Regions from separate parts of the Photobacterium sp. DA100 genome, predicted to be linked through region 3. Evidence: riboswitches for the same ligand, from Rfam matches in the RefSeq annotation. Region 3 holds a riboswitch; each other region holds the start of a gene.

Region 1 (3,725 bases), 500 kb from region 3:
AAGATGTTGCACGTATGGCTGGTGTATCGACAACCACAGTCTCTCACGTGATTAACAAAACGCGCTTTGTCGCAGAAGCAACGCAAAAGAAGGTATTGGCTGCGGTTGAAGAGTTGAATTACGCACCAAGTGCGGTTGCGCGAAGCCTGAAATGCAACACAACAAGAACCATCGGTATGCTGGTAACCAAATCGACCAACCCTTTCTTTGCCGAAGTCGTTCACGGGGTTGAAGAGTTCTGCTATGGCGCCGGTTACACTCTAATTTTGTGCAATACCGAAGGCAACCTATCGAAACAGCGTGATTACCTGCGCATGTTGGCCGAAAAGCGTGTTGATGGCTTGCTGGTGATGTGCTCGGATCTGGATGAACAGCTACTGGAGTTGCTCGAGCGTCAGAAAGAGACCCCTATGGTGATCATGGATTGGGGCCCAGAAAGTCCGCATACAGATAAAATTCAGGATAACGCCGAGCTTGGCGGGTATGTGGCGACCAAGTTCTTTATTGAGCATGGCCACAAAACGATTGGTTGCTTAACGGGCCACAGCGAAAAGACAGCTTGTCGCGAACGCCTGAAAGGCTACCGAAAAGCTATGGCTGAAGCCGGCCTTGAAGTTAAGGAAGAGTGGATCCTCGAAGGCGACTTCGAATGTGAATCTGCCGTGGCTGCAGCCAAACAGTTCATTGCCATGGAAGAACGCCCTACGGCTATCTTCTGCTTCAACGATATCATGGCTATGGCAATGATCAGTACCTTCCAGCAGGCGGGAATTAACGTACCGGAAGACATCTCTATCGTCGGCTACGACAATATCGATTTGGCCCCGTATTTCTCGCCGCCACTGACGACTATCCACCAACCGAAACGTCGTCTGGGCAAGAGTGCTGTTGAAATTCTGATGCAACGCGTAAAAGACAAAGAGCACGCACCCCAAGTGTTTGAAATGATACCTGAACTGGTGATCCGCAAATCGGTGAAGAAACTTAACTAAGTATCCGGTATCGTTTACTTTTTTGGAATTAGAACGGAGGCATTGGCCTCCGTTTTTTTATCCAATTGCACTGTGTTAAATATTGGCTTTTGGGACAAAAATATTCATTCATGAACAAAATTAGCTGTTAATTTCTGGAATCAACATCACATTTCGAAAGTTGCGATCAAGTTCAAAAATATCATATGAGATATTCTTAAAATGTCACGAACAAGGCAAACCTACCGAAAGGTAGGGACGCAAAGCTTCCGGCCTAAGAGTCGTCGGAGTTTTTATTAACTCAGTCAACTTATGGTAGCGGGGTTGCCGATGGATATAGCAGCTAACATCAGGAAACTCTTACTTTTTCCTGACAGTGTAATGTAATGATATTTGCTATTCTTGAATCCTCGCTCTGTTGTTAGGTGACCCAAGAAACTTTCACCGAGAAGAAGCATGGACAAACCAATTTTAAAAGAATCTTTACGCCTATTTAGTTGTTTCGATAACGTTAAGTCTCGTTCAATGTTTGGTGGTTTTGGAATTTTCGCGGGTGAAACAATGTTTGCACTCGTTGTAAATGACAAACTTCATCTTCGCGCCAACGCAAAAAACGAACAAGAATATAAAAAGGCAGGGCTTAAGCCATATATTTATAAAAAACGCGGCTTTCCAGTCGTAACAAAACATTACGCCATTCCAGACGAATGGTGGAATGACACTGGAAAGATCATTGAGCAGGCAACCCGCTCTCTTGATGCAGCTAAAGTTGATAAAGAAACAAAAGACAAAGCATCACCAGATCGAATAAAAGACCTACCAAACCTTCGCCTGGCAAATGAAAGAATGCTTAAAAAAGCGGGGATTTGTACAGTCGATGATTTAATAGAAGCAGGCTCAATCAATGCCTTTAAAGCATTGCAGGACAGTCACCAAGGCACCGTCAGTATCGATTTGCTGTGGGCACTAGAGGGGGCAATAAGCGGCCAACATTGGTCGGTTATTCCCAAAGATCGTCGCTCTGAATTACTAGCAAAATTAAGCTAATACGACGAGTTTCATATATAAAAAGAGATCGTGAAGGTCTCTTTTTTTGTATTATTCGCGTCAATGACAAGTGTCAACAATCAAGCATTTCCTTGCCAATTTTTTGTCAATTTTCGCTAAAGATTGAATCAACTCACAACACTGTTTATAAATCGCTCAACACCCTTTAATTGCAAACTGACACTTGTAAAATATGTTTCAAATAACACCGGAGGGTAACTATGAACTGTTCCAAACCTTTTCCAGGACAGAGTGATCAGATGTTCAAGGATAAGTTTGGCAAGTGGCCGCGAATTATGCGAACGCTTGTTCTGTTCAGCCTGCTTCCTCCCCTGTTAGCATTTATCCTAGTACAAAATAACATCACTACCTATCAATCACTTCAGCCACTATTGATCCCAATAGCCGGTTTAAATGCCCTGCTTTTATGTTGGGGGCTGATGCTCAAAATCAGGGCCCGCAAGTATTGGTATCGTAACTATCACATAGGTAAAACTATGTTGCTTGCCTTTATTCCTCTGATGGCAAGTGGCTACATAGTGCTAACTGAACTTTCTTCAGACAAGGTCATTAGCCAATCCAAGCCCCAAGTTGTACAAATATCGGTCAACTGATCATCTTTTTTGGCGTTCGCGTGAAATAATTTGCTTCTTCGTTAGGTCTTTGTCTCATAACTACCTGATAATTTCAGTAATAATTACTGCCACCTATTCGATAAGCTCAAAGTGGCATAACAAAGAGACAAGGGGCTACCGTGCGCATCTCCGCCAAAGAAAACTATTCTTTATTTATCAAGCCGCTATTGTGGTTGCAAAAACGCCACTATGGCAAAGTCCTTAACCCAGCTAAACTTTGGGGACGGCGACCTACTCTGTTCTGGCTGGTTGCCGGTTTCTTCGGCTACCTGGATCGCCGCACCTCCCCGTTAAGCCCGATCCTTCGCTCACTGATTTGTGTCCGGGTATCGCAATTGAATGATTGCGAGTTTTGTGTTGATGCCAACGGCATGAAGCTTGCCGAACGCTGCGACTCTGTAGAGAAAATCAAAGCGCTAGCCCACTGGCAGCACAGTGACCTTTTCGATCAGCAGGAACGAGCAGTACTGGGTTATGTGGAAGCCATGACCATTACCGGACAACGTGTCACTGATGAGATGCTAGCAACCTTGAAACAGTGGTTCGATGAAGATGCTATTGTTGACTTAACGGCCTTGGTTGCATTCCAAAACTTATCGGCGAAATTTAACACTGCGCTCGATGTACCAAAGCAAGATTTCTGCTCACTACCTATTCAACCGAGTGATATACAACCCTCTGATGCCCCTACGCACACGGACAAATAACAGGAGCAAGCTATGGACAGAAAAAAACTGCTGGTGATCAGCATTGTCGTCTCGCTGATCGCTGTTTGGTTTCTCTTCGATCTTGGCCAGTATTTCACGCTGGAACAAGCCAAGACACAGCAGCTGGCGCTGACTGATACCATCCATGCCAAACCGTTTTTATCTAGCCTGGCTTACTTTGTCCTGTATATCGTTGTCACTGCGCTTTCATTGCCCGGAGCCGTCATCATGACCCTGCTCGGCGCGGCTCTGTTCGGGTTCTGGTGGAGTCTGCTGCTGATCTCGTTTGCCAGCAGTATCGGTGCGACCTTGGCTTTCTTGTTCAGTCGCTATATCTTGCGCGATTGGGTTCAGGCTAACTTCGG
Region 2 (3,725 bases), on a different replicon from region 3:
TTATTTCGGTGGCCATTTACCTGTTAGTCACAGGTTGAGGCTCCGATGTTGTCCCACACAGCTGCAACTCCAGGCTCTTCGCCTTTGGTCCACCATTTGGCCTTCCAGCGGTTGCCATTATGGTTGACTTCATCGCCGCCGTTATAGGCTACTCCCGTGTTCCAGCCGAACTCGACATCGCTAATCAGTTTCCACTGATCGGCAGTCACGCTTGGCTCATTGTTTTGTGTCCAGTATTTAGCCTCCCATACCAGCTGATCATGACTAACTTGATCGCCAGTGTTGTATACCGCACCACCAGACCATGCTGGATAGTTGCCAGCATTCGGGTCGGTGAGGTCACACTCATTACCGCCGGTATCTTTAGGGGTCACTGTGACCTGGGTTTGTGCCTGGGCATCCAAAGCGCCATCTGATACCAGTACTGATACTGTTGCCTGCGTGCTCTCAGAAACAGTTGGAGCGGTAAGGGTCAGCGAGGCGGTGCCCTGGCCGGAGACTAGAGCAAAGCCTTGCGGGATGGCCCAACTGTAAGTTAATGGATCAGCGTCTGGATCATCTGCTTGGGCAGTCAGGGTAAAGTTATCCTGCGATTTTACCGAAAGCTGGGCTGGCAGCGACACGCTCGGTGGCTGGTTTTCCTGCTCTGCTTTGTTGGTGATGGTCACCGTGTCAGTGTCAGTCAGGCCTTCTTCATCAGTTACGGTAAGGGTGAAGGTATAGCTGATGTCAGTATCGGTAGACGGTACCGTGATGGTGGCCTTAGCTTCGTTTTCGCCTGCAATTGGCAGAGTATCGCCAGCTGTTTGCTTCCAAGAATAACTGATTGCTTGTTGCTCTGGGTCGTAGGAATTTGAGCCATCAATAATGACATCGATAGGCCCTGTCACCGTTTGGTCGACACCGGCATTAGCATGAGGTGGCTTGTTTACCGGTGGTGGTGTCACTCCGCCATGCCCCAAACCATCGTGCATGGCATTGAGGACATCGCCATTATCGGCATCGATTTCCCACGAGAACAGACCGGCTAACCCTCTTTGCTGAACATAGTTCCCTTTGGCTTGTACTGCCCTGGCATTATCGTAAGAGATAAGTTCCTTGGTGGTAGGGTTCCATTTGTAGGAGGCTTCGGCTTGTTCGTCATAGCGATCTTCCCAGCCAGCCCCCGAATGGTTGTTGGCAATATCACGGTAATCGAGCACGCCGGCTTCCCATGTGCCATCGATAGCGCCCGTAGCTTGCCCGGTCATTGGATTATCACCGGTATAGTTGTGGACACCTTTCCAACCACGGCCATATTTCGGCACGCCAATGACGAGTTTTTTAGGATCAAGCCCTTGAGCCAACAGGTCGTTTACCCCACGGTCTGTGGTGTGGGTGATTGCTGGATTATGGCTGGCATCATACAGTCCGGATTGATGGCCCAAGTTATTGAAATCCCATGCGCCGAACATGTCATAGTTCATCAGGAAAATATAATCCATGTACTGCTGGGCACGGCTGTAATCAACCACCTCGATCTTTTTGACATCGACGCCGATGGCAGAAGTCAGCTCATAAGTCCGGCCGGTTTCTGCCGATAGGTCATCCAGCATTTCACGCAGTTCTTTCATCAGTGTGACGTACAATTCGCCATCTTTTTCTTTGTCGCCCAGGGTAGGGTGGGCTCCGTTACCGCCGGGGTATTCCCAGTCAATATCGACACCGTCGAAGAATTTCCAAGTCTGCAGGAACTCTTTCACCGAGTTGACGAAGGTGCGGCGTTTCGCTTCATCATGCATGAAGTAAAAAGGGTCAGAAAGCGTCCAGCCGCCAATTGATGGCAAGATTTTTAAATCCGGATAGGCTTGCTTCAATGCCATCATTTGACCGAAGTTACCCCGGTAAGGATCAGCCCAATCGTTAACCCCCTGCTGGCCTTTTTGCAGTGCAGCCCATGGGTCGTGGATGGCGACTTTGAAGTCGTCGCGTCCGGCACAGGCTTTTTGCAGTGCTTCGAAGCTGCCAGGGATCTGTTTCAAGCTATCGTTGATGCCGTTGCCGCCACAGATTGGGGTGAAACCGTAAATAATGTGCGTCAGGTTCTGAGCGGGTACTTTATCGATAGGGAAGGCGCGGTCATACACACTCCACTCGACAAAGTAGGTACCAACCACCTTGCCGGACTTATTGGTGTAAGGCTTGTTGTTCTCTTGTAGCACGGGGACTAGTGGAGCGAGGTGGCTGCCATCCGTGTCGGCGATTGTAAGCTTGACGCTGCCACTTTCGCTACAGCCATCAGCGTTACATAGTTCGACAGTCATGTCGTAGACACCGCCTTTGCTGACATCAAAGGTGGCGCTTTTGACGCTGCCACTGCCGGTCCAAACCGTGTTGCCATCGAGTTTGACCTTGGCCGTGTCGGCAGGGTCGCCACTCCAGGACTGCCAAGACACCGTCACGGCAACAGTATCGTGGATGCCGACGACGATATCTTCGTAGCTGCTGGCATCACGGTTTAGCTCGACGAGGGCGTAAGTGTGCTCACCCCAGTCGATGGTAGGGGCACCGGGCGCGGCTGCGTAGCTTATTGAAGACGAGAGTAAACCGCCAATAAATATGGCTAGATTAGACTTTTTCACAGAATAAACTCCATTTACCTAAAACGAATAATGGTTCAGGGAGCGAGATAAATTGATTTTCTATTTATAAATTAAGAAAAATAGAATTAACCCATTACAATCACGCTTCATTTGTTTTAATAAATACGAGCACAACGTAAATGGAGAAACTCCACTTGAGGTAGCCCCGCTATCATTGAGAAACTCGTTAGACCGGAAGCTTTGCGTCCTAAACTTTCATTTAGTTTGCCGTTGTCACAAGTACCATTAAATTAGTAGCAAAGGCGCTTATTTTGGTCAAAGAAAAATCTTTTGCTAATGCCTGAATGGAGCGAAAAATTGTCACTATGTGATATTGCTTCATGAAGTTGATTGAAGTGGGGTTTTAATTAACTCTTTGAATTGAAATGAATAAGTGATCTTTATCTAGCAAATTGGTGCGACCAGTTTATGGCTGGTAATGCGTGCGGCTGGTATATGTTCAGCGCTTTTTTGTCTACTATTTTTATTATTTGTCAGGTTTATGGGCGGTGATTTTCTATTCGTCAGTTGAATTTCTATTGATTGTGAGTGGTAGGGCGAGTTAATGAGAAATATTTAGTGTTTCTGGATACTTATTTCATTAGCCTTTCATTACTCCCACACCAATAATGTGTGAATGGTTGGCTGATTTAACTTTAAGAGTATGTATATATTGGTTTTTTTGTTTGCTGTTATTGATGAGCCAAACTAGAGTGCTGGATAGAAAGAAAGTTAAAGTGGTAAATTAAGTTTACTGCTTGAGTGTATCAGCCGATCCAAGTCGGTGGCATTTATTGGCTTGCAATGCGGGCGGATCGACCAAATCTGAAGGATATTAAACAAAAAGGTCGGATTTTTTTTGTTTTGCTGAACTGCTTCAAAACCATTGCGTTAGGTTTGCCATTGGCCGGTGGTTTATTTACTTTCGCGCAGACAAATCACTCTCACCGAGAAAAAGTAGGAAAACAATGACGCCACGTAAATTTGCGGTTGATGACGGTTCAACCAACGTTAAAGTAAGTTGGATTGAACAAGGTGAACTACATACCGTTATCTCTCCTAACTCGTTCCGTAAAAACTGGAAAAGTGCCGCACTGAGAAAAG
Region 3 (3,725 bases):
CCCCTATAGTGGAAACCGTACCCGTTGGTGATATTAAATATTTATCACCAGAGTGTTTGTCTGGGGGAGAATTGTCCATGAGGTCTGACATGTATTCTGTATCTATCATTATTTACGAGATGTTGACCGGGCATTTTCCCTATTCTTTTTCTAAGACTGTTACATCGTCACCGGCTATAAGCCGATGGCCGGAATATATACCTTTGGGGAATTACCGCCGCGATCTGCCATCCTGGTTAGACCTGGTGATACGAAAAGGGTGCTTTCCTCAAGCCAATCTGCGTTATGCGGCCTTTTCTGAACTCGCCGGTGATTTGTTCCATCCTTCGGCTGAAATAATGAAGCAGGCAAGTGGACGTTGTTTGAAAAGCAAGAACCCGGTCAGGTTCTGGAAAGTCGTATCGCTCTGTTTGTTTTTTATTGTTATTGTGCAACTTACCATCTCTGTGCACTAATATTATTCATGTTGGTTTGGCTGGATTATTATTTGTAGGGTGAATGTTTTTAGGTGAATGAAATATTACATCTCGTCAAATTAATTTATTAATATTAATAACTGTGAATTAAATGAGATCGCCATTCCATTGTTAATTTATAATTTTTTGTGGTGAATTAGAAACACACTATAAATATAACCGGGTTCTTTAATCGAGCGGTTCAAGGCGAACCAACAAATTGAAGTGACCTATTTTTGTATCGTCAGCTAAAGGCTAATTATCTGAAAGGATAGGGCGCAAAACTTCCGGCCTAAGGAGCGGTCATGTTTGTTTCAATGATTTGCCTCTATGGTAGCGGGGTTACCTGATTGGGAAAAGCAAGATAAAAGCAGTGGCTTCTTCCCGTTAGCTGGCTTCCCACAATAATCATAATGGAAGCTAAACATGAATAAAGTTATTCACTTTTCGTTGGGCGCAATGTCAGTCATGGCAGCCCTTTCTTCACTTCACGTCAATGCCCACGGCTATGCTGAGTACCCAGCAGCCCGCCAAGTGATTTGTGAATCAGATGGCGGCCACTGGGGCCCATCTGATGGCTCGCAGATCCCGAATGAGGCGTGCCGCGCGTCATTTTTGGAATCGGGGACCTATCCATTGGTGCAGAAGAACGAGTTTGCAGCCTTGGTACCGAATTACAACAATATGGATGCCGTCAAAGCCGCAGTGCCCGATGGGGCTATCTGTTCTGGTGGCGACACGCGCAAGAGCGGCATGAGCGTGGCCTCTGAGCACTGGCAGCGTACTGAGATGAAAGCTGGTGAGACCTTCACCTTGCGCTACCGCGCAACCGCCCCGCATAACCCGAGCTTCTGGCAGTTCTACCTGACCAAGCCGGGCTACAATGCTGCCCATAGTCGTTTGGATTGGGATGATCTGGAGCTGATTGATACTGCAGGCAATGTAGCAGTGACGGAGGAAGGCAACGGCCAGTATTACCTAATCAATGTGACCTTGCCAAGCGGTCGCAGTGGTGATGCCACGCTGGTAACCCGCTGGCAGCGTAATGATCCGGTCGGTGAAGGCTTCTACAACTGTAGCGATATCCGTTTTGACGGTGAAGTGCTGCCGCCGGAGTGGACCTCTAAGGGCCAATACGTCAAGCCTGGGGTAGAAGCCCAGGATGGCGACAGCATCTGGTTCCGGATCTTCAATAAACAAGGCTCAGAAATTGTTTTCGAGAAGCTGTCAATCACAGCCACAAACGAGAACATCAATACCTGGTCATATGATCTGGCCCAGTTGATCAACGAGACATACCCGACTGTGACTCAAATCGGTGTGGAACAAGCCTCCGGCGATATCGTTTACCAGCCATCTGATCTGTATGCCAACCAGGTTTTTGTCACCAACCCAGATTATAGCTACGCTCTCGATGTGCGTGATGGGGATGTGATTGAGCCTGCGCCGGTAACCGTCCAAGGGCTGGAAAGTCAATACACCTTGGGGGCTGACGGTAAAGCTCACATCGAAGCCACGGTGAGCTCTGAGGGGCACTACAAGATTAACATGGCGCTGCTTGATAGCACCGGCCAGCAATTGGCATCGGACAATGATGTTATCAATAACAGCAGTGTTGGTATGTCACTGTCTACCAATCAGACGGGGTCGTTCAGCGTGGTAGTGACGGCGACAGATCCGGCTAGCAACGAGCAACAGGTGGTCGAGGCCAAGTCAATCACTATCAAGGAGAGCTCAGGTGGTGGGGATTATGATTATGCCTACCCTGAAGGTATCGGTAGCTATGTACCGGGCCAGACTGTGGTACTCGGCCGCGATGGCAATACCTACCAGTGCCGTCCTTTCCCTGAAGGCGGCTGGTGCAACATCGACTCGCCGTATCACTACGAACCGGGATACGGTTCTGCTTGGCAAGATGCCTGGATCAAGCAATAGCTAACCAAGTGGTGAGATCGGAAAAACGCTGGCACAAGCCAGCGTTTTTTTATGAGCGCTAGCTCACAAACGCTTCTACTGCTTAGTGATAAATCGAAAAGTAGTGTTTCTCCTTGTGGACAATGTTGGTGTGTAACCTGTTGATTTGGTGATCTTGCTCAAAATCCCCTCGATCATTTTTTGCCGGGAATTTATAACTTGTCTCAGATCAAATTGTTGCACACTTTTTTGGTGGTAGCTTTTATTCGCACACACAGAGACTGGTTACGTCTAGCCCGCCTGAACATTAAGTGGTTCTTTGGTTTACAAGCGGTTTATGGTAATTAGTTTTTGATAATTATGGAGAATTTATCATGAGTAGCGCATTTTTCATCCCTGCGGTAAACCTGATGGGCGCGGGCTGCCTGACTGAAGCCGCTGATTCGGTGAAAGCTCACGGTTTTAAAAAAGCCCTGATTGTGACCGATAAAGTGCTTAGCCAAATTGGTATGGTCAAGCAGGTTGCCGATTTTCTGGCACAGCGTGATATTAATTCTATTGTTTTTGATGGTACACAACCAAATCCGACAATTGGCAATGTTGAGGCCGGTCTGGCATTGCTCAGAGAAGGTGAATGTGACTTTGTGATTTCACTGGGCGGTGGCTCTCCGCACGACTGTGCCAAGGGGATTGCCCTTGTCGCTGCCAATGGTGGTGAGATTGCTGACTACGAAGGTGTCGACCAATCAGCTAAACCGCAGCTGCCGCTGGTTGCGATCAACACTACAGCCGGTACTGCCAGTGAAATGACCCGCTTCTGCATCATTACCGATGAAGCGCGCCATATCAAAATGGCCATCGTTGATAAGAACACCACCCCGTTGATGTCTGTCAATGACCCTGAGCTGATGCTAGCCAAACCAGCATCCCTGACGGCTGCGACCGGCATGGACGCGCTGACCCATGCGGTTGAGGCCTATGTGTCTACGGCGGCAACGCCGATCACCGATGCTGTGGCGATCAAGGCTATCGAGCTGATCCAGGCCCACCTGCGCACCGCAGTGAAAGACGGCCAGAACATCGAAGCGCGCGAGCAAATGGCGTATGCGCAGTTTATGGCCGGTATGGCCTTCAACAACGCTTCACTGGGTTACGTTCACGCCATGGCGCACCAGCTAGGTGGTTTCTACGATCTGCCACACGGTGTCTGTAATGCAGTATTGCTACCGCACGTCCAGCGTTACAACGCGCAGGTTTGCCCTGAGCGCCTGACTGATGTTGCTAAGGCGATGGGCATGAAGGTCGAAGGGCTGACGCCTGAGCAGGGTGCAGAAGCTGCACTTGAAGCGATCCAGG

What was found. Region 3 has a riboswitch for cyclic di-GMP ahead of PTW35_RS12735 (lytic polysaccharide monooxygenase). Riboswitches for the same ligand answer to the same signal wherever they lie in the genome.
Region 1: another riboswitch for cyclic di-GMP. It lies ahead of PTW35_RS10615 (TfoX/Sxy family DNA transformation protein); the one in region 3 lies ahead of PTW35_RS12735 (lytic polysaccharide monooxygenase).
Region 2: another riboswitch for cyclic di-GMP. It lies ahead of PTW35_RS23980 (glycosyl hydrolase family 18 protein); the one in region 3 lies ahead of PTW35_RS12735 (lytic polysaccharide monooxygenase).

Annotation. Positions count from the first base shown of each region.
Region 1 is NZ_CP119423.1:2,286,741-2,290,465, forward strand. Features, by position in the region: gene PTW35_RS10610 (substrate-binding domain-containing protein) at 1-992, shown strand, start outside; cyclic di-GMP riboswitch class I at 1,197-1,303, shown strand; gene PTW35_RS10615 (TfoX/Sxy family DNA transformation protein) at 1,428-2,018, shown strand; gene PTW35_RS10620 (hypothetical protein) at 2,240-2,632, shown strand; gene PTW35_RS10625 (carboxymuconolactone decarboxylase family protein) at 2,773-3,360, shown strand; gene lpdA (dihydrolipoyl dehydrogenase) at 3,373-3,725, shown strand, end outside.
Region 2 is NZ_CP119424.1:1,368,154-1,371,878, reverse strand. Features, by position in the region: gene PTW35_RS23980 (glycosyl hydrolase family 18 protein) at 24-2,621, opposite strand; cyclic di-GMP riboswitch class I at 2,778-2,861, opposite strand; gene parM (plasmid segregation protein ParM domain-containing protein) at 3,590-3,725, shown strand, end outside.
Region 3 is NZ_CP119423.1:2,784,484-2,788,208, reverse strand. Features, by position in the region: gene PTW35_RS12740 (bifunctional protein-serine/threonine kinase/phosphatase) at 1-455, shown strand, start outside; cyclic di-GMP riboswitch class I at 699-805, shown strand; gene PTW35_RS12735 (lytic polysaccharide monooxygenase) at 882-2,390, shown strand; gene yiaY (L-threonine dehydrogenase) at 2,744-3,725, shown strand, end outside.